DNA from 2 places in the Shewanella sp. BJSY2023SW005 genome. Region 1 is predicted to be linked to the other one. Evidence: predicted binding sites of a transcription regulator. Region 1 holds the regulator's gene; the other holds the start of a gene.
The links. The regulator ArgR, encoded in region 1, controls arginine synthesis, uptake and breakdown. The targets are predictions, from matches to a motif close to ANTGAATANNTATTCANT.
Positions count from the first base shown of each region.

Region 2: a site for ArgR is predicted at 12,023-12,040, ahead of ACMHXI_RS11170 (YjiH family protein). Genes of this name have one in related genera too.

Region 1 is NZ_JBKORJ010000027.1:2,752-18,359, reverse strand. Features, by position in the region: gene ACMHXI_RS08395 (ABCB family ABC transporter ATP-binding protein/permease) at 1-612, shown strand, start outside; gene ACMHXI_RS08390 (hypothetical protein) at 673-942, shown strand; gene ACMHXI_RS08385 (hypothetical protein) at 956-1,168, opposite strand; gene ACMHXI_RS08380 (FMN-binding glutamate synthase family protein) at 1,286-2,776, opposite strand; gene ACMHXI_RS08375 (phosphoglycerate mutase family protein) at 2,786-3,292, opposite strand; gene ACMHXI_RS08370 (DUF5610 domain-containing protein) at 3,430-4,008, shown strand; gene ACMHXI_RS08365 (ferredoxin--NADP reductase) at 4,123-4,872, shown strand; gene ACMHXI_RS08360 (glutathione S-transferase N-terminal domain-containing protein) at 4,886-5,476, shown strand; gene ACMHXI_RS08355 (hypothetical protein) at 5,438-5,893, opposite strand; gene ACMHXI_RS08350 (Fe(3+) ABC transporter substrate-binding protein) at 6,109-7,125, shown strand; gene ACMHXI_RS08345 (ABC transporter permease) at 7,165-8,796, shown strand; gene ACMHXI_RS08340 (ABC transporter ATP-binding protein) at 8,793-9,836, shown strand; gene ggt (gamma-glutamyltransferase) at 10,109-11,752, shown strand; gene ACMHXI_RS08330 (Dyp-type peroxidase) at 11,851-12,786, shown strand; gene argR (transcriptional regulator ArgR) at 12,847-13,317, opposite strand; gene mdh (malate dehydrogenase) at 13,603-14,538, shown strand; gene ACMHXI_RS08315 (DUF4124 domain-containing protein) at 14,616-15,059, opposite strand; gene pssA (CDP-diacylglycerol--serine O-phosphatidyltransferase) at 15,151-15,608, shown strand, end outside.
Region 2 is NZ_JBKORJ010000036.1:14,363-29,970, forward strand. Features, by position in the region: gene ACMHXI_RS11130 (pilus assembly protein) at 1-2,896, shown strand, start outside; gene ACMHXI_RS11135 (type IV pilin protein) at 2,905-3,300, shown strand; gene ACMHXI_RS11140 (TapY2 family type IVa secretion system protein) at 3,297-3,596, shown strand; gene ACMHXI_RS11145 (CBS domain-containing protein) at 3,634-4,041, opposite strand; gene ACMHXI_RS11150 (lysophospholipid acyltransferase family protein) at 4,093-5,841, opposite strand; gene ACMHXI_RS11155 (UDP-2,3-diacylglucosamine diphosphatase) at 5,856-6,722, opposite strand; gene ACMHXI_RS11160 (ATP-binding protein) at 6,812-7,963, opposite strand; gene ACMHXI_RS11165 (two-component regulator propeller domain-containing protein) at 7,939-10,452, opposite strand; gene ACMHXI_RS11170 (YjiH family protein) at 10,592-11,869, opposite strand; gene ACMHXI_RS11175 (methyl-accepting chemotaxis protein) at 12,243-13,787, opposite strand; gene ACMHXI_RS11180 (DUF998 domain-containing protein) at 14,304-15,011, shown strand; gene ACMHXI_RS11185 (U32 family peptidase) at 15,087-15,608, opposite strand, start outside.

The DNA.
Region 1 (15,608 bases):
CTGTTCCGTTTTTACGATGTCAGCCAAGGGGCGATTCGGGTCGATGGTATAGATATTCGCGACATGACCCAAGATGCACTGCGCCGGGCCATCGCCATAGTGCCTCAGGATACAGTGCTGTTTAACGATACTCTGTTTGAAAACATTCGCTATGGCCGCCCCGATGCTTCTGACGCCGAGATTTGGCAGGCGATAGAGTTGGCCCATCTGAAGCAGTTTGTTGAGACATTACCACAGCAGGCTCAGACCAAGGTGGGTGAGAGAGGCATGAAACTCTCCGGCGGTGAAAAGCAGCGAGTGGCTATTGCCAGGGCGATATTGAAGCGCTCGCCGATACTGATCTTCGATGAAGCCACCTCGTCACTGGACAGCCGCTCCGAGAGGGCTATTCTCAAGGCGCTCGATGAAGTTGCCAAGGGCCATACCAGTCTGGTGATTGCCCACAGGCTGTCGACTGTGGTGGATGCCGATAAAATCTTAGTGTTGCATCAAGGTCGGTTGGTTGAGTCCGGCACCCACGACCACCTGTTGGCCGCCGATGGATATTATGCTCGTTTGTGGCGGATCCAGCACACAAAACAGGCAGGTGAGTCGGTGCAAGTTCAGCATTGATTCAGGCTGGCTGCCGCATACTTGATGCTCCGAAGTAGCGTCAGCCTGGGGGCAGCACAGATGGAAAACATTGTATTGCAGGTCAATATCGAAGGAATGCAGGACAAAGTCCGTACAGACTGGAACAGTTTGGCAGATAATCTGAAAAAGCGGGGTATGGACGAAGTTGCCCTCAATCAACTGCATACTGAGTTACGTGCTGGACTGAGAGTTTCCACCCGCGGCCTGACTCTGTCTATGGTATCTGCGGAAACCTTTAATGCGGCGTTGGAAGGGATTATCAGTGAGTCAAGAAAGCAGGCTCAGTCGCAAGGGGTTTTGCGCAGCTGAGCCTGAGTTGATCCTATTTCTTGGTTTGGTTGCGGTCGGCTTGCCAGCCGTCGCACAGTAGGTTGAAACCATTTTTCGCTTCGTTTACCGGCGTCAGTTCAGTTATTTTACCGCCGCGATAACAGAGCATCTCTCCCTCAATCTCAATCAAACGGCTGCAATTCTTGCAGCTGAGCGATGCAGTTTTGCTCGTTTCCGGCTTGGGGACCTGACTGACAAATGTCATTTTCACTTCAAAATCCTCTGGAAGTGGCAAGTCTTGACTAGGAGTAAGATCTTACCACTTTTGTGACATAACGCACAATCTACCCACTATTATACTTTAGTGACAGCTAAATTATCTTTATTGATCGAAGTGAGCGTAATATTTATCCAAGGACACAGACAGACCATTTTGAGTGACGACTCTGACATGATGTGGCTTGAGCTGTCTTGGGTCACTGACTCCACAGGAATGGGCCAGCATCCCCAGGTCATGGTGTAATGCCTTGTTGTAGTTGGCGACTCGGGTGGATTTGTCTCTGGGATCCAAACCCTGTTGCAGCTTCTTGTTGTGGGTGGTTATCCCGGTAGGGCAGGTATCCTTGTTGCACTGCAATGCCTGAATACATCCCAGCGCAAACATGTTACCTCTGGCAGAGGCGATGAAGTCTGCGCCAAGAGCCAGTGCCCAGGCGACTCTGGAAGGGGTGATCAGCTTGCCCGAGGCAATCACTTTAATCCTCTGCTTCAATCCATGGCGGCGAAGATGATCCACCAGCAATGGCAGACTCTCTTTCAGCGGCAGGCCAACGTAATCCATCAGAGTTTGCGGCGCCGCGCCTGTGCCGCCATCGGCGCTGTCGAGGGTGAAGAAGTCGGGAGCCGATTCATGGCCGCGTTGGTTAATCTCTTCCAGAAAATCTTCCAACCAGTGGATATCACCCAAGACTGCCTTGATCCCTGTGGGTTTGCCTGTCACTTGCCTGACTCTGGCTATCATGTCGAGAATGTCGCCGACATGGTGAAATTCAATATGACCATTGGGACTGATGGAGTCCTGTCCGACAGGGATGCCGCGAATGGTGGCTATCTCTTCGGTTACTTTCACCCCGGGAAGAATTCCGCCTTTGCCTGGCTTGGCTCCCTGACTGAGTTTGATTTCGAACATCTTCACCTGAGAGTGAGCGGCCACTTCCCTGAGCTTGTCATCATCCAGGTGGCCTTCGGCATTGCGAACACCGTATTTGGCGGTACCTATCTGAAACACCAGATCGCAATTTCCCTTGAGATGGTGGGCGCTGAGGCCGCCTTCCCCTGTGTTGAGCCAGCATCCTGCCTGCGCCGCACCATGGGAAAGGGCGGTAACAGCCGGGCGGGAGAGGGCGCCAAAGCTCATGGCGGAAATATGGCAAATGGCGCTGGTGGAAAAGGGATGTTCACAGTCCGGGCCAATAACCACAGGCGTTGGTGGCACAACGTCTTGATCCAGCGTTGGGAAGGCCGTATTCATAAACATGATACTGCCGTTGGCTTCCAGTGGCCTGGTGGAGCCGAAGGCTATGGTGCGATCAACATTTTTCGCCGCCCGATATACCCAACTACGCTCGGCGCGATTAAAGGGAAGTTCTTCCCGATCGAGGGCAAAAAAGTACTGGCGGAAGAATTCGCCCATTTTCTCGAAGAAATATCTGAATCGGCCTACAACAGGGTAGTTATGCCGCACCGCCTGCTTGGTTTGCATCACATCGGCGATATACATGTAAGTGATCACCAAAAGCCCTAAGCCGACGACTATCAGAAACAGGCCGGAAAACAGTTCCAGCCCCCACATAAACCAGTTTTGCTCGCGCATCTTCTATCCTTATTGACTGCCAAAGTGGGTGGTTACCAGGCCTGTGGGCCCCTGTTCTCCCAAGGTGAGAATAAACAGTTGGTCGTATTGCTGCTCATTCAGGCTAACCAGGGGGCCACCCAGAGCCTTAATGATGGCCGGTACTGTATTGCTGTGGCCGGCGATCAGCACATTGCCTTGGCTGGCTTTAACCGCATCAGCTATGGCATTGATGTGAGCCTCCAAGCCGGCTTTGGCTGGAAACACTTCTATCCTGAGTTGTTTGGCTGTTGCAATCGGCGCCAGGGTTTCCTGAGTACGGCGAAACTCACTCGACATTAGCCTTTGTAGTTGGGTGTCCCGTAATGCCTCGGCTAGAGCCTCGGCTCGCGCTTTACCGGCGGCTGTCAGCCCGGGATCGGTTCCCTGGGCTTTTTCCGCGTGCCTAACCAGAAATATGGTTTGATTGGTGTCAGCGGCAAGGGATGGCAAGCTAAAAAACACAGAAAGACAAAGCAGTAGGAAAATTCTTACCATTTTTATTTCCTATCAAATACTTAAATAGCATGCGGGATCATAGCTCAGACTATCGGTCTGGGTAAACAATCGCTAAACTAATTACTGAACTGGTCGATAATTAACCTGAGATACGCTTTTCATACGAGGAAACCAAGATGGAAATCCGCAATCATGGCGCTCAGGTATCTGAGGTGGCCAAGGACAAGACCCAACAACTGGACGGGAATCATGGCAAGGCGGTATCTGAAGTCGCCAGCAGCAAGAGCACCCGCCATGTCAGCCAGCAGTTGATGAATAACGCTATTCTGGCGGCGCAGGAGGAGGTAAGCCTCAATAGCGGCAACGAACCCATGAGTCTCTTATATCGCGCCGCGATTGAGGCCATCAATGAAGAACTGGCACCTTACATGGGGGAAAATGCCCTGCAGCAGGTGCAGGATCAGCAGATAGATACTTCTCCCGAGGCCACGGCCGACAGAATTGTCAGTTTTGCCACTCAGTTCTTCAGTGTCTACCAGCAGCAAAATTCCAGCATGGACTTTGACAGTCAGCTGTCCGGTTTTATGGACGTTATAGGCGGCGCCATAGATCAGGGCTTTAAAGAGGCGACGGATATTCTCTCCGGGCTCAAGGTGCTGGAAGGCGATATCAAGGCCGGGGTAGATGAAACTTACTCCCTGGTACAGCAAGGGTTGCAGGCATTCAGAGACAGCTTTAGCACAGAGCAGGAATAATTGAGCTCACGCGAAACCTTACCTGCAGATAACACCCCTCACTATGAGGGGTTTTTGTTGGCTGAATATGGAGTTATGCTGCAATAATCGTCTTGTGTTACCTAAGGAGAAGCTATGTGGACTGAAGGCCGGGTCATTGAGCGTATCGATTGGAACAGCAAGTTATTCAGCCTGAGGATAGCCGCCGAGATAGCGCCGTTTATTGCCGGCCAGTTTATCAAGCTCAGTCAGGTGCGGGATGATAAACGTATCGCCCGGGCCTATTCTCTGGTGAATGCCCCCGGGACTGACTATCTTGAAATACTGGCGGTGGCGGTAGATCAAGGCCAGTTGTCGCCAGACCTGCAATCTTTGCAGCCGGGTGACAGTATTAGTGTGACAGACAAAGCCACCGGCTTTATGACCCTGGATGAGATCCCTAAAGGGGAATTACAGGGGCGCCACCTGTGGTTTTTGGCAACAGGTACTGCTGTGGGGCCGTTTCTTTCCATGCTGGATACTCAGGAGCCTTGGCAACGGTTTGATAAAGTGGTTCTGGTTTACGGGGTAAGAGAAGTGCAGGATCTCGCCTATCTCGATAAGATCCGCGGCTATCAACAGACCTATCACGAGCAATTTGTGTTTGTGCCCAGTGTCACTCGTGAAGACTTTGACGGTGCGCTGCGTTATCGCATCCCGGATGGGTTGCAAAGCGGTGAGATAGAGGCCAAGGCCGGGCTGAGCATAAGTGCAAAGGACTCGCAATTGATGCTTTGTGGTAATCCCGGAATGATCCAGGGGGCTACGGCGGCACTTATCGATAAAGGCTTGGCCAAAAACCTGCGCCGGGCCCCCGGACAGATAACAGTCGAAAAATACTGGTAACAGGAGAGTCTGGATGCAGCTCTATTACTCTACAGCTTCGCCTTATGCCCGCGTGGTCAGGGTCATTGCCCGCGAGCTGGGTTTGGCGCTGGATGAAAAGCTGGTCAATCCCTTCGATAACAGTGACGAGTTACTGTCAGTTAACCCCTTGGGGAAAATTCCCTGTCTGCTTTTGGACGATGGCGCCGCAATGTTCGACAGCGAAGTCATTGTCCGCTTTCTGGACGACAAATTCGGCCAGGATCGTTTCTTTGGGCCATCCAGAAACTGGGCCTATGAGTGTCAGTTCTCACTGCTCAAAGGCGCGCTGGATAGCGCCGTTGGCTTAAGGCAGGAACAGATGCGTGAAGAGGAGGGGGTTCGTTCTCCTTTCTGGAGCGGCCGTTTCGAGCAGGCCCTGCTCAGAGCCTTGATGGAGGTGGAGCGTCAGGGAATCATCGCGAGCGGTCCACTCGATGCCAGGCAGGTGCTGCTATTGGTGCTACTCGAATACCTTGATTTTCGTCATCCGGATCTCGATTGGCGTAAAGTAGTGCCAGCCCTGGCACACTGGCAGGAATCTGCGTCACTCAGGCAGAGTTTCCGAGATACTCGTCCTAGATGATTTCTCGGTAATTTGCGGTTTGGCCAAGTCGGAGTAACGCCTGCCCTTGGGGTTGTCCCTGCGGTTGGTTTCACCGAAGGCACCGTAGAGATCATGGCTCATGCCATAATCCAGCCGTCGGTCGCTGAAGGGAACCCTTCTATCTTCATGATGTTGATACTTGCAGTCGCATTGGCTGCAATCGCACTCAGGCAAGGGAAGCCTGGGCGCCTCCTTCGACAAAAAACGCTTGCCTTCAAGCGCTCTTATCGCCTGGCAGGCAGTTGGTGTCAACATTATGGAGACACAGTGATACTGCTTTTCCTGCGGCGTAACAGGTTTGGCCAGCCGTCGCTTTCCTGGCCTTAATCTGTGGCGGAACAGAAACAATATCAGTAGCAAAGACACCACAGCCAGCAAGATTTCCAACATATCCAAGGCGTTTTCCCCCTCGCCATGCATGGGTTTTAAGGTTCAGTTTAGTTTAGTTTGCGACAATTCGGCCGATTCCAATCGCTTTGCTCCCAGCCGCTGCCATTCTGTCTATTTCATTTGTATTCCCCTTGCCAGAATTTTTGCACTAGGCTGAAAACAAAGTGGATTAGAAATAGTTCTCATTAAATTACTCATCCCAATATGGAGTGCCGAAGAATATGAGCTACAAAACAGGTCTGATACTTTGCAGTGCGTTGGCCGCATCCAGCGTGACGCTGCCGGTGGCCGCCGCCGGTGAGGTGACGGTTTATTCCTATCGTCAGGAGTTTTTGGTCAAGCCCATTCTGGATGACTTCAGTCAGGCTACCGGGGTGAAGGTTAATTTTGTGTTTGCCAAAGATGGCATCGCCGATAGATTGGCCCGTGAAGGACGCTTATCACCGGCGGATCTGGTGCTGACGTCTGACTTTTCCCGTTTGCAGGAATTGGTGGACAAGCAGTTGGTCACACAGGTGGAAAGTGACGCGCTCAAGCAGAATATTCCGGCCCAATACCGGGATCCCGAAGGAAACTGGTACGCCCTAACCATGAGGGTGCGTAATCTCTATTCCAGCAAGGAGCGCCTCGGGCCGCTGGCGATCAACTATGAAGACCTGGCCGATGCCCGCTACAAGGGCAAGGTTTGTATGCGTAGTGGCAAGCATCCCTACAATATAGCGCTGGTGGCCTCCATGATAGCCCACCACGGTGAAGCCGATGCCAAGAGTTGGCTTCAGGGACTGAAGAGTAACTTGGCCCGTAAGCCTCAGGGTAACGACAGGGCGCAGGTGCAGGCGGTGAAAGAAGGCTTGTGTGATATCGCCATCGGTAACAGCTATTACTATGGCAAGATGCTGCAAGACCCCAAACAGCGGCCATGGGCTGAAGCGGCGGTAATCAACTTCCCGAACCAGGAAAATCGCGGTGCCCATATCAATGTCTCGGGTATGGCGCTGGCCAAGCATACACCTAACTCGGCCGATGCCCTCAAGTTGATGGAGTATCTGTCTTCGGATGCCGCCCAACAGAGTTATGCCGAGGTCAATATGGAATATCCGGTCAAGGTCGATGTGCCTGTCTCAGAACTGGTGGCATCCTGGGGTGACTTCAAAGCCGATGACTTGCCTGTCTACAAATTGGCAGAGCACCATCAGGCGGCGCTGAGACTGCTCGATGAGGTTAAGTTTGATCTCTGAGCTTGAATGCGTTTTTGCAAAGGTTGTAGGGGAATAGCGGTGATCCTGACCTTCTCCAAGGGCTGGTCGTGGGCGGGGTTTACCGTCTGCGGCCTTATGGTGGCGCCTTTGCTGGCGCTGGTCATGCAGGCGTTCGAACCGGGTGAAACCCGCTTTGGGCAGATGTTTGCCACTGTGTTGCCGTCATACATAGCCAATACCTTCTGGCTGATGTTGGGGGTGAGTGTCGGCAGTCTGCTTTTGGCGGTGCCGGCTGCCTGGCTGGTGGCGCGCTGTGAGTTTCGGGGCCGGCGCCTGTTCCAGTGGGCTCTGTTGTTGCCGCTGGCCATGCCGGCCTATATTGTCGCTTATGTGTATACCGATTTACTGGATTATGCCGGGCCTGTGCAGCGGTTTTTACGCGCAAGTTTTGGTTGGCAATCGGTAACCGACTACTGGTTTCCCGATATTCGAACTCTGGGCGGCGCCACAGTGATGTTGTCGCTGGTGCTCTTCCCCTACGTTTACCTCTTGGGGCGCACTGCGTTTCTGGAGCAATCCTTAAGTTTGCAGCATGCAGCCAAGGTGATGGGCTGCTCGCCATGGCAGAGTTTCTGGCGTTTGTCGCTGCCAATGGCGCGCCCGGCGCTGGCGGCCGGTGTCGCCCTGGTGGCCATGGAAACCATGGCTGACTTGGCGACGGTCAATTATTTTGCGGTATCCACTCTGACCACGGCTGTTTACGACACCTGGCGAGCCTATGGTGACTTGGCGGCCGCGGCTAAAATTTCGCTATTGATGTTGCTTGGTGTCTTTACTCTGTTTGCGCTGGAGCGTATGGCGAGGCGCAAACAGCAATTGTTTCAAAAGCAGCTGTTGCTGGAGGCGCCAGAGCCTTACCGGCTCAAAGGTTGGCGTGAGTGGTTGGCGCTCGGCTACTGCTCGCTGTTGCTGCTGTTGGCCTTTGTTTTGCCATTTGTCATTCTCGGCAGTTACGCCTTGGATTACTGGCAACAGAGCTGGAACAGTGACTTTTGGCAGTACAGTCTCAACAGCCTAACAGTCGCCGCCATCAGCAGTGTATTGTGTTTGCTCTTGGCTATCCTCTTGATGTTCATTCGCCGCCTGAGCCCGAGAAAGTGGGACATGTTGCCATCCCGTCTGGTCAGTACCGGCTATGCACTGCCGGGCACAGTGCTGGCGATTGCCGTGCTTATTCCGCTGACCTGGCTTGATTTCAGAATCGATGATCTCTATGCCCTGTTCGAGCGCCAAGGCCCGGGGCTGCTGTTCACCGGCAGTATCGCCGCCCTGGTGCTGGCGTTTTGTATTCGCTTTGCCGCCATCGCCATCGGCAGCATAGAGAGCAGTTACAAACGGTTGTCGCCTTCTCTCGACATGGCGGCCATCAGCCTGGGCAAGACACCGGGTAAAGTACTGGCATTAATCCATCTGCCACTGCTGCGCAGCGGTATTTTTGCCGCTCTGCTGCTGGTATTTATCGAGGCGATGAAAGAGTTGCCGGCTGCCTTACTGCTAAGCCCTGTCGGGTTTCACAACCTGGCTACCCAAGTGTTCCAATACGTCTCCGATGAGCAGTTGGAGCAGGGGGCGCTGGCGGCTATTGTCATTGTGTTGGTGGGGCTGGTGCCCTTGATTTACCTCAACCGTTCGCTGGAGCAAAACAACTGATGTCGACCCTGAGTGTCAAGCAACTCCACAGCCATTATGGCGCCCTGCAGGTGCTCAAAGGGCTGAGCATTACCTTGCAAGCCGGTGAAATTGCCGCCCTGCTCGGACCCAGTGGTTGTGGTAAAACGACTCTGCTCAGAGCCATTGCCGGACTGCAGCCGGTCTCCGCCGGTGAAATTCATATCAGCGGCCGTGCAGTAACCACGGATAAGCTACAGGTTCCGGGAGAGGAGCGTGGCGTGGGGATGATCTTTCAGGACTATGCCCTGTTTCCCCACTTGACGGTCGCGCAGAATATCCTCTTTGGTGTCAAGGGATTGAACAAGGCGCAGCGTCTGAGCCGGCTCGAGGAGATGCTGGATTTGGTCAAGCTCCCGGGGCTTGCTGAACGTTATCCCCACGAGTTGTCCGGCGGTCAACAGCAAAGGGTGTCGATTGCCAGGGCGCTTGCCTATGAGCCTGAACTGCTGTTGTTGGATGAACCCTTCTCCAACATAGATGCCCAGGTCCGCGGCGAGCTGATGCTGGAGATTCGTGCGATCCTCAAGAGCCGTAACGTCAGCGCCGTATTTGTGACCCACAGTAAGGATGAAGCCTTTGTTTTTGCCGATACCCTGGCGCTGTTTGAAGATGGAAAAATAGTGCAGCAAGGCAGTGCTGAAACTCTCTATGCCAACCCGGTCAATCGCTATGTGGCGGACTTTCTCGGCAGCGGTAATTATCTTAAGGCCCTGGTCAGCTGCGAACACTGTGTCGATACTCAAATCGGTCGACTTAAAAGCTCTTTGCCCCATGGTTTGCCACTGAACTGGCAGGGCGAGTTGTTGCTGCGGCCACAGCAGTTGGAGTTACGACCCGACGAACAGGGCCTGGCCGTGGTTACCGAGCGGCGTTTTCTGGGCAATGTTTGCCATTATGATGTGCAGCAAGAGGGCGTCATACTCGAGGTTCGTAGTCATCAGGTACAGTTTTCTCCAGGGCAGAGAGTCAGGCTGTCGGCACTGGAACATCCGTTGGTGTTGTTCGGTAATGGCTGTTAACAACAATTGTTTCATAAGTTTGCTGTGGGTGATAATTTGTTTGTCTCTGTGTTATACCAAGCAATCGGTTTGATTGAACTCATCATAGGTATTCACTGAACCCCGGACTCGCCCATGCGCCGCTCCGGGATGAGAGCGGAGGCGAGATGCATAACTACAGCAATAATAAAATGCAGGACGCACAAGGGATACGGAATATCAGCAACAACTCATGTCGTCAGCTGTTACTCGGCGTCATCGGGAGTTTGGCTGTTTTCTGCAGCACGGGAAGCATGGCGATGGACAGAATCACGGGCGCGGCCTTTGCGAGCCGCTCTGAAGTCTATGCGGTCAATGGCATGGCGGCAACCAGCCAACCACTGGCGACTCAGGTGGCGGTCGATATTCTTAAGCAAGGAGGCAGTGCCGTAGATGCCGCTATTGCTGCCAATGCCATGCTGGGGTTGGTTGAGCCTACGGGTTCAGGCATAGGCGGCGATCTTTTTGCCATTGTCTGGAGCGCCAAAGAGCAGCGGCTCTATGGGCTCAATGCGTCTGGCCGCAGTCCGGCTTCTTTGTCGCTGGAGATGCTCAAGGCCAAAGGGCTTGAGCATCTGCCGCCTTATGGGCCTTTGCCCGTATCCGTGCCCGGTGCCGTGGATGGCTGGTATGAACTGCATGACAAGTTCGGCAAATTGCCCATGAAGGATAACCTGGCACCGGCTATTCATTATGCCCGTGAAGGATTTCCGGTTTCCGAGCTCATAGCCTTCTATCTGGCTCGCAGCGGTGACAAGCTGGCCAAATACCCGGGGTTTAAAGAAACCTATATGCCAGGCGGCCGCATGCCGGCCGTCGGTGAATTGTTTCGAAACCCAGCTTTGGCAAACAGCTATGAAAAAATTGCCAAGGGGGGCCGGGATGTCTTTTACAAAGGAGAGATAGCCCGCAGTATTGCCGCTTATATGCAACAACAGGGCGGTTATCTTTCCTATGAAGATCTCGCTTCTCACAAGAGTGAGTGGGTCGAGCCTGTATCGGTTAATTATCGGGGCTATGATATCTGGGAGCTGCCGCCCAACGGCCAGGGAATAGCGGCACTGCAGATCCTTAAAACCCTGGAGCCATTTAATCTCAAGGCCATGGGGCTGGACAGCGCCGAATATGTGCATCATTTCGTGGAAGCAAAAAAGCTGGCGTTTGCCGACCGAGCCAAGTTCTACGCCGACATGGACTTTGCCAAAGTGCCGGTAGCCTCACTTATCTCCAAAGAATACAACTACGCCAGAGCCAAGCTTATCGATGCTGACAAAGCCGCCGCCAGTGTTGAGCCGGGTAATCCCAATCTTTTACACGGTGATACCATCTATCTCACTACCGCTGATAAAGAAGGCAATATGGTGTCTCTCATCCAGAGCAATTATCGTGGCATGGGCTCAGGCATGACGCCTCCGGATTTGGGATTTGTGTTACAGGACAGGGGCCAGCTGTTTGATCTCACTCCCGGGCGTGCTAACTCCTATGCACCGGGTAAGAGACCGTTTCATACCATAATTCCGGCCTTTGTCACCAAAGATGGCAAGCCTTGGCTCAGCTTTGGCGTCATGGGGGGAGCCACCCAACCCCAGATGCACGCTCAGATCATGATTAATCTGATTGATTTTGGCCTCAACCTGCAGGAGGCGGGCGATGCTCCAAGAATACTGCATACAGGTTCTAGCCAACCGACCGGCGAGCAGATGACAGATGGCGGTTATATCAGTCTCGAGTCGGGCTTTTCCATGGAGACCCGCCGTGAGCTGATGAAAAAGGGGCATACTTTGAGTGATTCTCTCGGAGCTTTTGGTGGTTATCAGGCCATAGGCGTCAATGTTGAAAGCGGCGTTTATCGGGGAGCGTCCGAGTCCCGAAAAGACGGGCAGGCATCAGGTTATTGAAAGCAATCGGCAAAAACGTGCGTGAGCTAATTCAAATTAATGCTCAAGTTGCGGATAATAAGGCCGAAGATGAATTAATCTGAAAGGGTAGATTGCAAATGGATACACAGGTTATGCCACGGGAACAACTGGGAATCTGCGCTGAGGGAAATCTGCACAGCGTTTATCTGATGTTCAATGCCAACGAAGGCGGAGAGTCACAACTGCGTCCTTGCCTGGCCAATGTCGCCCAGTATTTGTATGAGCTGGCAGATCAGTATGCCGACAGTGCCTTTAACGCCTTTGTGGCGATTGGTGCCAACTTTTGGGATCACCTCTATCCGGGAAGCAGACCGGCTGAACTCAGGCCGTTCCCTGCTATGGAGTCGGGTAACCGGGATGCGCCGGCGATAGAGTTCGATATTTTTATTCACCTGCGTTGTGATCGCCTGGATATTCTTCATCTGGTAGCCAATGAGGTCAACGAAATGCTGGAAGGGTTGGCTGAACTGGAAGAGGAGGAGCGCGGGTTCCGCTTTATGGACAGCCGCGATCTGACCGGTTTTGTCGATGGCACAGAAAACCCCAAGGGCAGAGGCCGTCAAGCTGTAGCCCTGGTAGGTGATGAAGACGATGCATTTCGCGGCGGTAGCTACATTCATGTACAGAAATATGTCCATAATCTGAGTAAGTGGCACAGACTGCCGCAGAAAAAGCAGGAAGACATCATAGGCCGCACCAAGCAGGACAACATAGAGTACGCCTCGGAAGACAAACCGCTGACGGCACATATCAAGCGGGTAAATCTCAAGTATGACAATGGTGAGTCGATGGAGATCCTGCGTCAGAGCATGCCCTATGGTTCTGTAAAACAGCAGGGTTTGATGTTTATTTCCACCTGTAAGACACCTAACCATTTTGAAAAGATGCTTCACAGTATGGTTTTCGGTGACGGAGAAGGGCACCATGATCACCTGATGCACTTTACTCAGGCGGTAACAGGCTCCTCTTTCTTTGCCCCTTCTCTGGATTTCATGATCCAGTTTGATGATTAATAGCGCGATAAAAACAAAAACGCCCCTCATTGAAGGGCGTTTTTTTATGGCATTTTCAACTCAGTCTGTGTAATTGAACAGCGACTTCACTGTTTCCAGGGTTTCATCAATGGTCTTGATGCTGGAAGGGCAGATAAAGATAGTATCATCACCGGCGATAGTGCCCAGAATACCTTCTGGCTTGCCGATGGAGTCCAACAGCCTGGCAATTAACTGCGCCGCGCCCGGGCTGGTACGCACCACTATCATGGCTTGGTTATGATCCACATCCAATACCAGATTCTTCAGCGGGCTGCCGGCAGTAGGCACCCCTAGTTCGGCCGGTAAGCAGTAGACCATCTCCTGCTTGGCGTTACGGGTGCGCACGGCACCGAACTTGCTCAGCATGCGCGAGACTTTGGACTGGTTGATATTGGCAAAGCCTTCGGCTTGCAGTGCATTGACTATTTCACTCTGGGAGCCGAAGCGCTCCTCTTTAAGCAGAGCCTTGAAGGTTCTGATTAGCTCATCCTGATTTTTGCTTGCTTGCATCATCTTCTTCTGTCGTTATTCAGAAAATCCCGGCCATTCTGCATATCAAACGGATAAGTGTCAACAAATACCCAAGATGTCTGCATAAAAATGCAATTCAGGTCATTTGGTGGGTAAAAGAAGCCTCAGTGGGCAGTAGAAAACGCTGAAGTTAATTCAGCTTTTGATGAAACAGAGTCATATGACTAAGGGATAATTGCTATTTTTGTGACGATCCTTTAATGTTGCGCCATCACAGAATTAGATCTATGTCACACATAATTCCGAGAATTGACGGAGATAACTATGAAAGTTGCTGTACTTGGTGCTGCTGGTGGTATCGGCCAGGCTCTTGCCCTTCTGTTGAAAACCCAATTGCCTGCCGGCTCTCAGCTGTCACTCTATGATATCGCCCCCGTAACGCCTGGGGTTGCCGTGGATCTGAGTCATATCCCGACAGCAGTTGAAGTTAAAGGTTTTGCCGGTGAAGACCCAACGCCTGCACTGGAAGGTGCCGATGTGGTGCTGATTTCTGCCGGTGTTGCCCGTAAGCCGGGCATGGATCGTTCTGATCTGTTCAATATCAATGCCGGTATCGTCCGTAACCTGATTGAAAAAGTGGCCGCGACTTGTCCCAAAGCGCTGATCGGTATCATCACCAACCCAGTGAACACCACTGTGGCCATTGCTGCTGAAGTACTGAAAAAAGCCGGTGTTTACGACAAGAACCGTCTGTTCGGTGTGACGACTCTCGATGTCATCCGCTCTGAAACCTTTATCGCCGAAGCCAAAGGGCTGAACGTTGCCGATGTTAAAGTCAATGTGATTGGCGGCCACAGCGGTGTGACCATTCTGCCTCTGTTGTCTCAGGTTGAAGGTGTCAGCTTCTCTGATGAAGAAGTTGCTGCCCTGACCAAGCGTATTCAAAACGCTGGTACTGAAGTGGTTGAAGCCAAAGCCGGTGGCGGCAGCGCGACTCTGTCCATGGGCCAGGCCGCTTTCCGTTTCGGTCTGTCGCTGATCCGCGGTCTGCAGGGTGAAGCCAATGTGATCGAGTGCGCCTATGTTGATGGTGGTAGCGAGCACGCTGAATTCTTTGCCCAGCCAGTGGTACTCGGCAAGAATGGTATCGAAAAGGTTCTGCCGTATGGAGAGCTGAGCGCGTTTGAAACCAACGCCCGTGATGCCATGCTGGATACCTTGAAGGCGGATATCAAACTGGGTGTAGACTTCGTTAAGTAAGTCGACTCAGGGAATAAAAAGGAGCGCCGCGGCGCTCCTTTTTGCTACTTGAACTTATTCTACTCTGGCCTTGCTGGCTAGTTTCTTTGGCAAAACAGCCGAATTCTTTCCTGCTGCTCCTTTATCTGCGCCTGCCGTTCTTCTTCTGTCATCTTAATCATTTCACCGGAGGCCTCATCTTTACGTTGCAGTCTGGTGTGGGTATTGAGTACATCCAATTGGAATTTGGCCTTATCACAAATAGCCTGAGCCTGGGCCGCATCTTTCTCCTTGATCAATTTGGCCTGTTTCTCAGACTCAGTTTCCTGCACAACGTCATCTTTTCGCTGCGGCGCGACCGTGCCAATTCTGGCGGGTTGCAGATTTTGGCTGTCCAGTTCGGTGGCTTGTTGTTGTGGCGGCGGCTCTTGGCTGTAGTGGGTAACGCCATTTTCATCGACCCAAGTATAGATGGGCGTTGCCGAGGCAGCGTTGGCTCCGAGTAATGCCAACAGAGCCATAAATAGGCTGATCCTTATCATTGTCTGTTTCCGTTTCTGCAGGGTGAGCTTGTCTGAGCAAGTGTGTTATCTTTGCCGCTATAGACCTTTATTACACCATCAGGTTAAGTGTATGCAAAATTTATCCAAGCCAACAATAAAAACCCGTGGCATCTATCTGTTACCCAATCTGATGACAACGGCAGGATTGTTCTCGGGCTTCTATGCTGTTATCGCTTCCATGAATGGGCACTTTGAGGCATCGGCTATTGCTGTATTTGTTGCCATGTTATTCGATGGACTGGATGGTCGTCTGGCGCGTTTGACCAACACTCAGAGTGCCTTTGGTGCCGAGTACGACTCGATGGCAGATATGGTATCCTTCGGTATGGCTCCGGCCTTGATAGCCTATAACTGGGGGCTTTCTGAATTGGGCAAAATAGGTTGGCTGGCGGCCTTTATCTATTGCGCCGGGGCTGCCTTGCGTCTGGCGCGCTTCAATACCCAAGTAGGAGTGGCCGATAAACGTTTCTTCCAAGGGCTTGCCAGTCCGGCCGCAGCGGCTCTTATTGCTGGCAGTGTCTGGCTGGG
Region 2 (15,608 bases), on a different contig from region 1:
TCTGCGTTGGTATACCTTACATAAAAACGGCGAGTTGGATGATACTCAGGATCTCAGCCGACTGGATATTGCCAAGACGGCTATCTCCGGGGTAATAAGTTCGATGCCGACGGTCGATTTTGGCCTGGCAGTGTTTAACATGAATTATTCCCGTGAAGGTGATAGGGATGGTGGTCGGATAGTTGCGGGAATAAAGAAGCGAACTTCACCTGAAAAAGACACCCTTATCAGTACGGTTGAAAACCTGCCAGCTGAAACCAACACACCACTATGTGAAACTTTGTTTGAAGCCTACCGGTACTTTAGCGGCGGCCCTATTACTTTTGGACACGATGATCGCGACTACAGTAGCCGCAGTATTAAGTACAAGGCCAACCGGCCTATGTATGATACAACTATCGAGATTAATGGCCGCTATGAATCTCCAATGAGTGTCTGTAGTGATGTAGCCTATATAGTTTATGTAACAGACGGTGTGCCTACCCTGGACGACTCTGCTAACAACAGAATTGTTTCAATAACCAGTGCCTCTGGTGTTTCTTCCGATGGTAACTACAACCCTTTTACCTACGATTATGATCGTTACGGGGCAAAGAAAAGCTATTTACCGGCATTAACTAGTTATATGAACCGCAATGATATTCTGCCCTCGACACAAAAATTTCAAAGAGTGGTAACTCACACCATAGGTTTTGCGCTGGAGGAGGGCTCTGCTGCTGAGCCTTTATTGGTGGAGGCGGCCAGGAGAGGTGGTGGAGAATACCATGCCGCCAATAGCGTGGCTGAATTACAGCAAGCTTTCAGTAGTGTGCTTGACAGTATCACGGACGAAGGACAAAGGTTTTCGGCGCCTGGGGTAGCCTTCAGTAATGCTGACCCAACCCGTACTCTGGACTCTGCCTATTATGCCTTGTTCAGCCCATCTCAAGGGCCCAAGTGGGCCGGTAACCTAAAGAAGTTGAAGGTGAACCCTTCTGGCGTACTGATAGATGCCAACGACAGACCGGCTATCTCAAGTTCGGGTGGTATTGCGGACACGGCTTGTAGTCTATGGAGTAATTGCTCTCCGGACCCTGATGGCAACGATGTACAGGAAGGCGGTGCAGCCAGAACCATAGTACCTGACAGCCGTACTCTCTACAGTAACATCAAGGTAGGTGGCGGCCTGGCGACTCTGAGCAAGAATCAGGCTTCCAGCTATGCCGGTGGTGACCTTGCCTTGTTGACTCATATGAACATGAGTGTAGCCGCCGGTACAGAAAGCTCTGAGCTGGAAAAAGCCTTTGAGTGGATCAGGGGTAAAAATGTCGATAAAGATGAAAACGGCAAATTTACCTCTGACGATTACAACGGGGTTCGCGGCGATATCATGGGTGACCCCATGCACTCGCAACCGCTTGCCATTGACTTTGGTGGCGATGGCAATAGCAATGTGCGCATTTTCGTTGGCACCAACCATGGTATGTTACATGCCTTCAAAGACACGGGTAGCAGTGTTGAAGAGAGTTGGGCCTTTATGCCCTATGAGCTACTCAGTAATGTGCAGGAACTCAGAGATAACAGCTATGCCAATGGTCACAGTGTTTATGGCATAGATGGCTCGCCGGTTTCCTATTTGGAGCGCAACGACTCGGGTGCCATTACCAAGGCTTGGATCTTTTTCGGCATGCGCCGGGGCGGGAGTTCTTACTATGGCTTCGATGTTACCGCCCCGGATTCACCTCGAATGATGTGGCGGATTGACAACAATAGCGCCGGGTTTGCCAATATGGGGCAGACTTGGTCGACACCGGTTGTGACTAAGGTGCCGGGTTCGGATAAACCTGTAGTGATCTTCGGCGGTGGTTACAATCTGGGATATGACGCCAACACAGGCAGCAACTCAGATGGCCGCAATGTGTACTTGGTCGACGCCGAAACCGGAGTACTCAAGCATAGCTTTGGTGTCGGTGGTGGCACAGCGTTGACCGGCATAGAACACAGTATTGCCGGTTCAATAGCCACTCTGGACAGCAACAGCGATGGTGCTACAGACAGGTTATATGCCGCAGACCTTGGTGGTAATGTCTGGCGCATGGATATGCCTTCAGAAAACACCTCCAGTTGGAGTGGCTTCAAGTTTGCCTCTGTGGGCGGCGCGCTGGCATCTTCCGATCGCCGCTTCTTCTATGAGCCTGTGGTAGCCCAGACGGTATTTACCAATGTCACCCGGGTGACGACGACAGATGCCGACGGTAACACCAGTACTACTACGGCATATCAAAACGTACCTTATGATGCCGTCACGCTCGGCAGTGGTAACAGGGCATCACCACTTGATTCTGATACTGAAGATATGTTCTTTGTGCTGCAGGATCGCAACGTGGTGACCAAGACTTTTGGCGGCTCAGGTGCGACTGTGCCCAGCCCGATCACTTTGGCCAACCTTTACAATGTGACATCTGCGGCGCCAAGCAGCGACAGTGAGAATATCGACTTTGGTACCAAGCTGGGCTGGTACTATAACTTCTCTGTCATTGGTGAGAAGAGTCTTTCACCTTCGGCCATCATCAAAGGGCGTGTCTACTTCACCTCCTTTGTTCCTGCTCAGGATACAGCTGAAACCGAGAGTAGTTGCTTAATATCATCAACAGGCCGTTTATATAGCTTCGACCTGCATAAAGGCGGGCGTTACAATTATGAGTTTTTGGAAGTGTGTGAGGATTGTATTCCTCAGCCACCCAAGATCATTACTCCACCCAAAGATCCAGATGACCCCGATAATCCGGACAATCCAGATGCTGCCTTGATTATTGGTCGCGGTGAGTGTGATGAAACCGGTGAAAACTGTTCCGGTACAGTGGCACTGGATACAGGCCTGAGTACCAACAAGATTTATTATCATGTGAATGAGTAGGATAAGAGATGAAAAAAGCAGCGGGTTTTACCCTGATTGAAGTCATGATCACTGTGGTCATTATCGGCATACTGGCGGCGATCGCTTATCCCTCTTATGTGCAGTACATTGCCAAGAGTACCAGGGCTGAGGCTCATGCAGCCTTGATGCGACTGGCCAATCTGCAGGAGCAGTACTATTTGGACAATCGCACTTACGCCACGGATATGACCAAACTGGGGCTCAATGCCAGCCCCTTTATTACTGAAAATGGTCACTACAGCATAGCGTCAACCGGCACCGACAGTTTTACCCTGACAGCAACGGCGCAAGGGGTACAGGCCAGTCGTGACAGCAAGTGCAAGACGCTGACCTTGACTGACGCCGGGGTTAAAGGCGGCGCCTCTGCGGAGTGTTGGAAATGATGAAATCAATCAAATATGGCTTGTTGCTCATCTTGCCCGGTATCGTTTTGACTGCCCAAGCCGCCGAGCGGCAAGAGGTGAAGTGTCACTTGATCACCAGCAAGGGAGAGCAAATTGCCTTTTATCGCTGGGATCTGGAAAAGCAGCCGCTATTGATGGCGCGTTTGAGTAGCAAGCCGCTCAAGGATGCTCAGGGGAAACGTTACTATATCAAGCAGGCCAGTGAGTGTGTGTTGCTCAATGAGGAGTTCAGCTCTGAAAAGGCCCGTAAGTTGGATGAGGTAACTCTGAGATAGCTTTCACTCAGGCCTATGAAGTCTGAGCCTATTGTGGTTAACAGCAATAGGCTCGCAATAGATCCTTCCAGGTCACTATGCCGACAATCTCACCGTTTTCCAGTACCGGCAGTGAACCTATATCTTTCTCCAGCAGTAGTCTGGATGCCTGCGCCAAGCCTAGATGCGGCGCAACGGTCACAGGATTACGGCTCATCACTTGATGCACCCGCTTATTGAGGGTCTCCAGATCTCTGCTGGTGGCCGTTTCGCTGCCAAGATTGGGGCTTAAGGCCCGCAGCAGATCCCGCTCGGACAAGACGCCTTCCAGCTTGCCTTCATCATCCACCACCAGTAGATGATGAAAGCCTGCATGATGAAATATCTCTTTGGCCACACTCAGGCGGTCGTCCATTTCCACTGTAACGACCCGGGTGATCATGATATCGGCGATGCAGAGCTGCATAGGGATCCTCCATAACCTTTTCTTTGTTATATCAGAGCCCTGTCAATAATGCTAACTCGGAGCGTTGTCATCTTGCTGATTGAGTTCCTGCAGATGACAATCGATATAGCGGCTGCGTTTCTTGAACTTGAGTTTGTCCAAGTCCACCAGCACCAAACCATCGATACAGTCGGCAAAGTCGGCATCTACTCCAAAGGCGAGAAAGCGCACCCCATCAGGCTGGCAAAGTTCGCCGTATTGCTTGTAGAGAGTTGGCACAGCGGCGCCCATACTGGCAAGGGTCTGCTTGAGCAGTTTGAATGCGCCTTGGTAATCTGAATCAACATAGAGCTTATCCAGCTCAGCCTGGCGCTCAGGAGGCAGACCAAAAGGCGTGAAAGACTGTGCCAGCTGTGTCTTACAGGGAAACTGCTGCAGGTAGAAGTGCACCAACATCTCCTTGGCCTGTGCCGGCAACTGATTGCTTATGGTCACAGGACCGAAAAGGTAGCGGTAGCCGGGATGACGAGCCAGAAAGGCACCTATGCCGTACCAGAGATAATCGAGACTGCGCTTTCCCCAATATTTAGGCTGCACAAAGCTGCGGCCGAGCTCCAGGCCCTTGGCGAAATAGGGAGCAAATTCTGATTGATAGTGAAACAGTGACTCACTGTAGAGGTTTTCACCTGCATTGTGCAAGCGGGCGACTTCGGCAAAGCGGTAGGCGCCGACTATCTCCAGTTCCTTGGGATCCCAGAGTACCAGGTGCAGATAACTGGAGTCGTATTTGTCTATGTCTCTGCGTTTTCCCGTGCCTTCACCCACGGCGCGAAAAGCCAGTTCCCGCAGCCGACCTATTTCCCGCATCACTGGGCTGCTGCCCTGATGGCGATAGAGGAAAATCTGTTTGTCATCCTGAGTTTGACCAAGCTGTTCGCACTGCAGTAAAGCCTGTTGCAACTCACGACGTTTTTCCGGATGGGCGATGGCACTCTGGGTGTTGAACAGTGGGCTGCGGTTCTTGCCTATGCGATAGAGGTGGTTCTTCAGCAGACTGACCCGGGTTTTGAGTGGGAAGTCACTGCCGCTGACCGCTTCGGCCGGGATAAGCTCGCCGATACGCACTGGCAGAGTATTACTGGCTTGTTTAAACATCTCCTTCACCAACAGCAGGGTAGCCAAAGGTTTATACAAGATGGAAGCACCGTAAAAGGTCGCCGAGTTCTTGGCATCGACATACATGGGCAGCAGCGGCGCATTGCAGCTGATAGCCATCTTCAGGAAGCCGGTTTGCCACTGGGTATCGCGAATGCCGCTTGGTCTGAGCCTGGAAACCTCACCCGATGGAAAGATGAGCACAGCGCCTTCACTGCGCAGATGCTGATGGATCTTCTCCAGGTGTTGTCTGGGGGTTCCGCCAGTCATATTGCGAACCGGCAGCAGGATATTGTGCAGTGGCGTCAGTGTCATCAGCAGCTCGTTGGCAACCACTTTAATGTCAGGCCTGACTTCGCTGATAAGTTTTATCAGCACCAGAGCATCCAGCGAACCTATTGGATGATTGGCGAAGATAACGACTCGGCCCTGATGGGGAATGTTTTCCACCTCACTGTCCGGCACCGTATAGCTGACGGCAAAGCTTTCCAGCACTTGTTCAACAAAATCCACGCCCTTGAGAAAACTGAATTGGCCGGCGATATCATTGCACTCCCGCTCATTGAGAAGATAACGCAGTAAGGCCTTGGTTGGCTTGGCGAGCCAAGGCTTGCTGTTGATATTGGGCAGATTGGATTCCACGACTTTATCGACGGTAAACATCATAATGGGTACCTGATTTAAGCAGCTTGTTGTTCTTGTCCCTGCCAGGCGAAGCGTTTCAGTACTTCGGTCCGGCCCAGTTGTTCATTCCAGCGCTCGAGTTGCAGCTCGCCCTCGAGGGTTTCAGTCAATAGGGTGCAGTTCTCTACCCAGTCACCATCATTGGCATAGATAAAACCGCTCATTTCCGTGAGCTCCGGCTGGTGAATATGGCCACAGATGATGCCGTCCACCTTCTGCTTGCGGCCATAACGCACCACGGCTTCGCGAAAACTGTTGATAGCTTGTTGAGCCTTGCCGACTCTTTGCTTGATAAAGCCGGCCAAAGACCAATAGGGATAACCGAGACGGCGGCGAACCTTGTGCAACTGGCGGTTGAGAAACATCAAGACATCGTAGAGGTGATCGCCGAGGCGGGCGGTGATGCGGCCGATACAGACTTCGGAGTCAAACTGATCGCCATGCAGCATCAGCAGGGTCTTGCCACTCAGGGTTTGATGTCTGTACTCTTTGCTGATAATGACATCGGCGAGTTGCAGCTGGTGGTAGTCCTTAAACAGCTCGTCATGGTTGCCGGGCAGATACACCAGCTTGATGCCGCTCTGTGCCATTTGCAGCAGTTTTTGCAGCAGTTGGTTGTGACTCTCGGGCCAGAATACCCGGCGTTTGAGGGCCCAGATATCGACTATGTCCCCCACCAGATACAGCACTTTGGGCTGAACGCTGTTTAGGAAATGCAGCAGATATTCGGCCTTGCAGTCAATGCTGCCCAGGTGAATATCCGAGAGCCAGAGGGCGTTGAGCTTGATGACAGACTCGGCTGCGCGGCGGGAGGATGGGTGAAATGTCGATGGTTTGTTGACCAATGACTTGCTGTCTTTCATCGCGGCTCCTGGATAAAACCAGTGAAACGGGTTTGACTGTGAAAGACTCTAAGTCAGTTATTTGACCTTGAAGTGACGTCTTGATGACCTTATTGTGACGCCCCTGAACTTACCTCGATATCATTTGGCAGTATGATGCGGAACTCGCTGCCATGACCCGGTGCGCTGATCAGGCGGATCTCGCCGCCAAGTACTTGAGTCACCAGGTTATAGACTATGTTCATCCCCAGGCCACTGCCGCCTTTACCGCGTTTGGTAGTAAAAAAGGGAACAAAAATATTTTGTTGTACTTCGGTATTCATGCCGCAACCATCATCACGGTAGACAAGCTCTATGCCGTTATCTGTGCGGCTGACATTGAGCGACATCCGTCCCTCGCTTCCTTCTGGAAAGGCGTGTACCAGCGAATTGGTAAATAGGTTACTGATAATTTGGTAAAAGACGCCCGGAGTGGAGTTGAGGGTGATGTCGGCCGGGCATTGATAGCTGTACTTGTGAGGCGAGCGGTGTAGCATGGGGTTGAGCGACAGGAAAATCTCATCCAGATAGTGCCCCAGGTTAAATTCCCGCAGTTCTTCATGGGACTGATCGACGGAGAGCTGTTTGAAGCTGCGGATCAGCTTGGCGGCGCGTTCCAGGTTGGTCAGCATCAGTCGGCTGCAGTCGGCCACTTCACTCTGGTACTGTTCGAAATCCTGCTGATCGACATCCTCGGCGTAAAAGCGCTTGTTGAAGGCTTTAACATTCTCCGCCAGATGCGAAGCCGCGGTGACACAGATACCTATGGGAGTGTTGACTTCATGGGTGATGCTGGCAACCAGACCACCAAGTGTGGCCATTTTCTCCTTATCCAGCAGCTCAGACTGCGCCAGTCGTAACTCTTCCAGGGTGTGGTTCAGTTCATCATTGCTCTGTTGCAGCGCTTCAGTGCGCTGTTTAACCCTCTGCTCCAACTCCTGATTGAAACGACGCAGTGCCGATTCGGTTTCTTTCAGTTTCTGAATATCCTTGATGGTTCCTGTAATCCTTAAAGGGCGCCCCTCTTGATCCCTGGCCATGACCCGGCCACGGTTGAGTACCCAAAGCCAGCTGTCGTCCTGGGTCTTGCCGCGATAGCTGAGTTCAAATTCTTGCCGGCCTTTATGGAGGCAGGCATCAATCTCGGGCCAGATGAGCGGCAAGTCTTCGGGATGGACACAGCGCTCCAGCGTATCTTTCAGGTGGGTTTCGGGCAGAGAAATGCGTTATTGCGATTGGCCTCCTGAGCCTGCAAATCCCAATCCCAAAACTCATCACCACTGCCAATAAGTGCCAGTTGCAGCTTTTGCTCGCTGCTCGCCACCTTTTGCAGCAGTTTTCGTTGCTCAATAAACTTCTGCCACCTGTTATAGGCAAAGCCAAATATCAAGCTCAGCAACAATAAGCTGTAAATAGTATAAGCCCAGGGGCTTTGCCAGGGCCTGGGGGTTATGCTCAGCTGCAGGCTCTGCGCCGGGCTGGTATTGCCGTCAATATCCACGGCTCTGACCATAAAGCGATAGTCACCGGGTTTGAGCGCCGGAAAGAAGGCGGTTCTGGCCCCCCGGGTATTGAGCCACTCCTGCTGCATGCCTTCGAGTTTGTATTGATACTCAAGATGCCTGGCGTGATGCAGGTTCGGGCTGTGGAATTTGAGACTCAACGGCAAGGCATCAACCCCCAGAACCAGTTTCTGTCGGCTCCAGGGTTTTGGTGCGTGCTCTTGTGTTTGCCCCAGGGCCTGCAGTTCATCTATGATCGGCTGCGCCGGAGGTTTCCTCGCGGGTAAAGCGGGGGGCTGGATATGGTTGAGACCTTTTACACCGCCGAGAAACAAGCTACCGTCCCGATCGAGAAACCCGGCGCCAAAGTTGAACTCGTTGGCTTGCAAGCCATCTTCATAAGCAAAATTCCGGCTTGTGCCTGTTGCGGGATCCAGCCATGACAGGCCGCTGGCGCTGCCAATCCAGAGTTTGTTGTCGGCATCATGTTGCATCAGGTAGGCGACATCGCCTATCAGGCCGTGTTGGCGATCAAACATTTGATACTGCCCGCGATCCGGGGTGAATGAGAATACGCCGTCGCTGGATGCTACCCATAACTGTCCATCCGGATGTTGGTAGATGGAAAACAGATGCTTGCTGGGTAGAGGGACTTCAGTATCCGTGGACCAATGAGATACACTGCCATCCGGCTTGAGCCTGAATAGGCCTTCACCGTAACTGGTGATCCAGATATTGCCGCCGTTATCCTCCAGTATCGAAGTGGTTTCTGTTTTGGGCAGCGGCGTGGCGTCCGGCGCGGCAAAGCCTTTTTCGATACCAAGATAACGGCTGACTCCGGCTTCTTTGGTTGCTATCCAGGCAATGCCACTTTGATCAAAGGTTAAACTGTAGAGGGTGTTGGCCGGCAGTGAGCCCGGTTCATTGGCCTGATGGCGATAGTGCAGATAGCTGTCGCGCTCGGCATTGAAGATCAGTAAGCCTTCGCCCCGGGTGCCAATCCACAGCCGGCCCTGACTGTCTTCTTTGATAAAACCGATAAAGGCCTTATCCAGCAGTTGGCTTGCCAGCGGCGAGGGTTTGAAGCCTTGAATTTTGCCCGAGTCAGACTCCAGTGCCTGATAAAGGCCGCTGGCGGTGCCGACCCAGAGTTGCCCCAGATGATCGCGAAAAATCGCTCTGACATCGCCATTACCCAGGTTGTGGTTCTCGAAACTGTTGGGGAGCAGTTTTCCCATGGCTTCCTGATTGAGATCCAGCTTACCGAGACCGGCTCCCTTGGTCGCTATCCAAAGTTGGTTGCTGTCATCCAGATGCAGCGTCTGGATGGTCTTGCCATCGCTGTTTTGTTGCCAAAGAAGCTCCCGGGTTTGAGGTGTAAATCGCAGCAGACCGAGTTTATCCACCGCCAACCAGAGCCGTTGCTGTGGATCCAAAACCATATGCCGAATGCCGGCATCGCCAAGTTGGTTGATGGAGTAAGGCACGGCCTCGGTTCCCAAAGACCAGTGCCAGAGCGTTCCTTTGCTTGCGAGCCATAAACTGCCGTCTTTGGCCTGTATCAGAGACTCTACCGGAGCAGACTGCGGCAATATTGCCATCTGTTGCCAGGACTTGCTGTCATCCAGCTGCCAGAGCGAGTCTCCTGCAAGATACAAGTCGCCGGAAGGTGTTGCATAAAACCTCAGTTGTGAAACGGTATTTGTCTGAAGCTGCTGGCTATCCAGGCGTTGGCGGCGTTTGGGGTCGTAGCGCCAAACCTTGGCATCATCCATCAGCAGCCAGAGCATGCCTTGTTTGTCTTCTGCCAGCTCGCGGATCCCGGTCAGCGGCAGATCGGCTTCGGCACCCAATATTTCAAAGCGGCCACTGTCCGGATGATAAAGATTCAGGCCATCGCTCAAGGTCAGCAGCCACAACTCCTTCTGGCTTGAAAACAACAGTCTTTCAATGTGATTGCCACTAGGGCCGTAGGGAGCGTCCTGCTTACTGTAGATTCTGAAATGTTCGCCATCGAAGCGGTTGAGTCCGGCTTGAGTGGCTATCCACAGGTGACCACGATCGTCTGTGGCGAGGTCATTGACAGTGTTCATCGACAAGCCGTCTTCGGCCTGAAATTGCTCAAGGACGGGGCGATAGCCCAATGACGGTGTCAGGCTATCGAGGCACCAAAGTGCCGTAAAAAGGAGCAGAAACGCAAAGATTTTCACCGAAAAGCCTCAAAAACGGACTTTTTTCAGTGTAGATGCTGGTGGCCGAAATGCGAATTTTGTGAGCACATTCTAGTGCTTAGAAATAAAAAAAGGCCGCATGTAGCGGCCGTTGTGGGGAAGTCCGGCTAAATTGCCCTTAGAACAGTAGATGTGCCATCCCGGCAATCACAGGCAGAGTAACCAGGGTTCGCAGCAGGAAGATGGCAAACAACTCCCAAATTTTCACCGGTATCTTGCTGCCGATAAGCAAGGCACCTACTTCACTCATGTAGATCAATTGGGTGACAGACAGCGCCGCAATCACAAAGCGTGTCATGTCGGATTCTATGCTGGTGGCCAGAATCGAGGGGATAAACATATCGGCAAACCCGACGACTATAGTCTTGGAGGCTTGGGTAGCTTCGGGGATCTGCATCAGTTCCAACAATGGAATAAAAGGCTTACCAAGATAGTTAAATACCGGGGTGTATTCGGCGATGACCAGAGCTATGGTACCTAATGCCATTACGACGGGGAGCACACCGAAGATCATATCGATGACATTTTTCACCCCTTCGGAGAGCACCTTGAATACGCCACCTGTGTGGGACGCCTTGGTGAGCGCCAGATCCAGTCCCCAGGACAGAGAGTTATGACCTGCTGGCAGCGACTCATCATCTTTTTGTCTGGGGCTGCCATCAATATAAATATCCTTCTTGCGCGACAGCGGCGGCAACTTGGGCACTATTATGGCGGCAACAATACCGGCCAGACAGACTGTCAGGTAGAAGGGTACAAACATCGCCTGCAGTTTCACTTGGGTGAGTACCACAAGGGTAAAAGTGATAGAGACTGCCGAGAAGGTGGTGCCGATAACCGCCGCTTCACGCTGGGTATAGAAGCGGTTCTCATACTGTTTACTGGTCAGCAAAATACCAACGCTACCATCCCCGAGCCAGGAGGCCATACAGTCGATGGCGCTGCGTCCCGGCAGGTTGAACACCGGCCGCATCAACTTGGTCAGTAAGGTTCCGAAGAGTTCCAGCAGGCCAAAGTTGAGCAACAAAGGCAGGAACATACCGGCAAAAAAGAATACACAGAACAGCAGTGGCAACAGGCCATTCATCACCAAGGCGCCGGTGGAATCGGCTATGAGCATCTCAGGGCCAACCTGGAAGAAGGTCAGACAGATAAATATGGCGCCCAAAACCCTGACCAAGAGCCAGGCAGGGCTGATATTCAACAGGGAATTGAGAAACTTGCTGCGGCGGATAAAAGCGGGGCGCAGGAGTTTCACCAATACACTGGCCGTGGCGGTAAATACCACTATGGCGCAAATTATGCTGGTCAAATAATCATTGAGCAAATTCTTGAGTTCACCGGCCAACACCGCCACAGGAATGGTCAGTTCGTTGTTATAGCTGATAGGCGTCATAAAGAGTAAGACGCCGAGCAGAGATGGCACCAGGAAGGTGAGTATGGTTGTTATGTTGCGGGGTTGTTTTTCGTCTGCCACGGTTATTACACCCTGAATCTACACTAATTGGATGAGTAACAAAGCTACTCGCCAGGGGCAATATTGGCTCTGAATGCATTTTCATTCAACCGGCCCCCGAATTTAAGGGGGCAAGATTACCCCCTTAGCGCGGCTATGTAAATTCATTCGCTGTCAGTTCTGTCTCTTTGATCACAACAGCATAGTTATTTCCTGTCCTTGCTTAATTATTATTTGAGCAATTCCTTATGAAAAATCCTTCAAAAAGAAATGGTTAGATATTTGTTACTCAGGCTGAACCTGGGCTTTGGTATCAGCCGAAAGTCTGTCTCAGGTTCAGCGACCTGTCGGCACTGGCCTTTAACTGCAATACGGCTTGCTCAACCTGACACAGGGCGCTGACATTGTCATTGGTGGCGCCGTGAATCGTCTGTATGCCGCCTGCTATCTCTTGCACTACTTGCCCTTGCTGGGTTGCCGCCACGGCGTTTTGTCTGGCGAGATCGTGTATTTCAGCCATCCCCTGATTAACTGTGTTGATGGACTCCACAGCCGACAATGCTTCAGTGGCGCACTCCTGTGCCTGTTGTCTACTGGCTTCCATCTCATTGGCCCACTGGGTCAGCATGCTGAACATGGCCTCTATGCTGGCAGATATACTCTTGGTGGACTGCTGGGTGCGGCCGGATAAGGCTCTGACCTCATCGGCGACCACCGCAAAGCCGCGTCCCTGTTCGCCGGCTCTGGCTGCTTCTATGGCTGCATTGAGAGCCAGCAGGTTGGTTTGGTCGGCAATGGCGTCGATTTCCGACATGGCGTTGGCAACTTGCTGTGCTTCATCGTTCAGGCGTTTGGCATTGGAAGCCGCCCTGGCAACATCATCGGCCAGGTGGAGAATATGTTCACTGTTCTGATGCATCACATCCCGGCTTTGACGACAGAGGCCATAAGCCTCATCTATACGGCCTGAGGTTGCCTGGGTGTTGTCGGCCACCTCACTGATAGTGGCATGCAGTTCTTCGATGGCACTGGCTATCTGCTGCATCTGTTGTTGTTCCAGATCCATGCCGACTCTGGCCTGCTCTGTGGCCACCACCAACTGAGCGGCAATATCATTGGTTTTAAGCGCTTGATCCTGAGTCCGGCCCAAAACGCCCTGAAGCATGGCGGCCTTACGCTGCAACTGAAATTCGAGCACGGATGACGTATCGTGCCCGGCATAGATGAAGCGACTGACAGAGTCGTACTCTTGCTTGAGTGCCATCAATCGTGCCGGAATACGAAAGGCTTCGTCATAGAAGATAGCCAGATTGAGCGCCATCAACATGGCTCCGGCCAACACCACGCCCCAGCCCCAGATATAGCCGCTAAGCAGTAAGCCAGAGCCGGCCATCAGTGCCGAAAGCAAGCGTTTTTGCGTCAGCGTCAGCGGATCTTTGACCCTTTTGCCCTGATTCAGGCGACTGTATACCTTGATGGCCCGTTTGATGGTGCCTTGACTGGGTTTAACCCTGACAGATTGATAACCAATGATTTTTCCCTGCTCAAAGATGGGGGACACGAAAGCATCGACCCAGTAAAAACCACCGTCCTTACAACGGTTTTTGACCAATCCCCGCCAGGAACTGCCGGCCTTGAGGCATTGCCACATTTCGGCAAAGGCCGCCTTGGGCATGTCGGGATGGCGAACCATGTTGTGGCTGTGGCCTAACAGCTCGGCTTCAGAAAAACCCGATATCTCAGCAAAGGCCGGGTTGACGTAAGTGATAACGCCGCGAAGATCTGTGGTGGAAATGAGTTCGTCGGTGGATTGCAGACAGACTTCCCTGTCTGTGGTGGTGGAATTCCTTCTGGACATCTTTAATTCCGGCTCAGAGTTAGTGGCCCGATATTGATTCAGGCCTTATTATCATTTTAAGTGTGATAAGCATAACATTTTTGTGGTTATTTGAGTGAGCGCTTTTTGCAAATTTTTTAGAGGTAAAGCGTTTGCAGGTTATTGATATGTATACTAATTGAAAACTTCGATGGTCAGTGTTTTGGTCGGGATAAAACTCTGTAAACAAGCTATCCAACGGCTGGACACAGTGAAATCTGCTAGCGCTGTATTTTTTCTCCTGGGCGGAACTGTAGTTTCCAGACCCGGCATGATCTTGGTAATCAAGGCTATTGTCATCTCCTGCGGGAGGATATGCCAAAACAGCAAAGGATGGCCGAGGCACCAAAGTGCAATAATTCGACCGGAAGCGAATTTTGTTGTTTAAACTCGGGTAAATAAGCGATCGGTAACGCAAAAAGACCTTGCCCGGGCTTTAAAAAAAAACTGGAGCATGTAAGTTAGACAGCAGAGAATAAATCCGGGGCATACACTGGCATGTTAAGAAGACAGAGACTGGCAAGAATGGCGTTGAGCTTTGGTTTGCTGGGACTCTTTGGACTGCTGCTTGGCCTGGGGTTGGTTATCTGGGGCTATCAGAGCGGCGATGGGCGGGAGTTCAGCCTGCTCAATCACAGCCTGAGTGAGCTGGGCAGTTATGGCCATTCTAAGTTGGCGGTACTGCTCAATGGTGGTTTGTTCTTCGGCAGTTTGAGCCTGGTGCTCTGTTGGTTATTCACCCTGCAGTTGTCTCGCTTATTGAGCGGCCATCTCCTGTATCTCAGCCTGACCCTGACTTGTATGGCCCTGGCCGGTGTTGGCCTGTTTCCCGTCAATGTCTATCACCTTCATATCCTGATGCTGAAGTGGTTCTTTATCTTTGGCTGTATCAGCGTCGGCTGCTACCTGGCTTATCTGCTGCAGCGCCCCTTTGGTGCCGCCACTCTGTGGACTCTGATCCCGGCGCTTATCAGCGGCGTCAGTCTGGGCGCTTTTCTGTTTCTACCGCATCTTGAACTTGGTATTACCGAGGGGGATAACCCCTTTTACCATGAGTTGGTGCTGCAATTACCTCGGCCTGACTTTTGGTGGCCGGCAGTCCTCGAATGGCTGGGGCTCGGCAGCTTTATGCTCTGGGTCTTGTGTTTGTTGCTGTGCACAAAAAAGGCCCCCGATGAACAGGAGCCTGTTGAAAGTCCTTATTGAGGGCCGCCCGGCAGAGACGCTATGGCTTCTTGCTTAGAGGCTTGCTTTAGGGGGAGGCGTTAGTCCCGGGGTCTATCAAAGTCTTTGATAGACCATGCCAGGCGCGCCGTGCCAATATCCATTACAGGCTTCTTTGCCTGTTTCAGCATCGACTTCACTCCCTGCATTTTGCAGTAAAGACTCCGCCAGAGCGATGGAGTCATGGCCATCCGGTGAAACCCTGAACCAGTCAACACTCAAACGTTTCATTTCTGGTATTTCCCGTCTGAGATCGCAGCGGGCTGCCGACTGAGTCTGTATGCCGTTGAGTCGCAATAGTGGTTGTTGCTCCTGGGTCTGGGCGACCAGGCCTTTTGGATGCTTGATGCATACCGTCTGACAGTCATCCTTTGCCAACCCTTGATGACGGGCGGTGAAGCAACGGGCCGAGTGCGCCAATGGCAAATAACCATGACCCAGTACTTCAATTTCAAAGTTTGGCGTCGGGGCGGTGACTTTTTGCAGCCACATTTTTGACAGCTCAATGGGCATCACAAAGCGCTGCATGCCCCATTGATGCAGCTTTTCCAGGCTGGCTCTGTTGTAGTTATTGATACT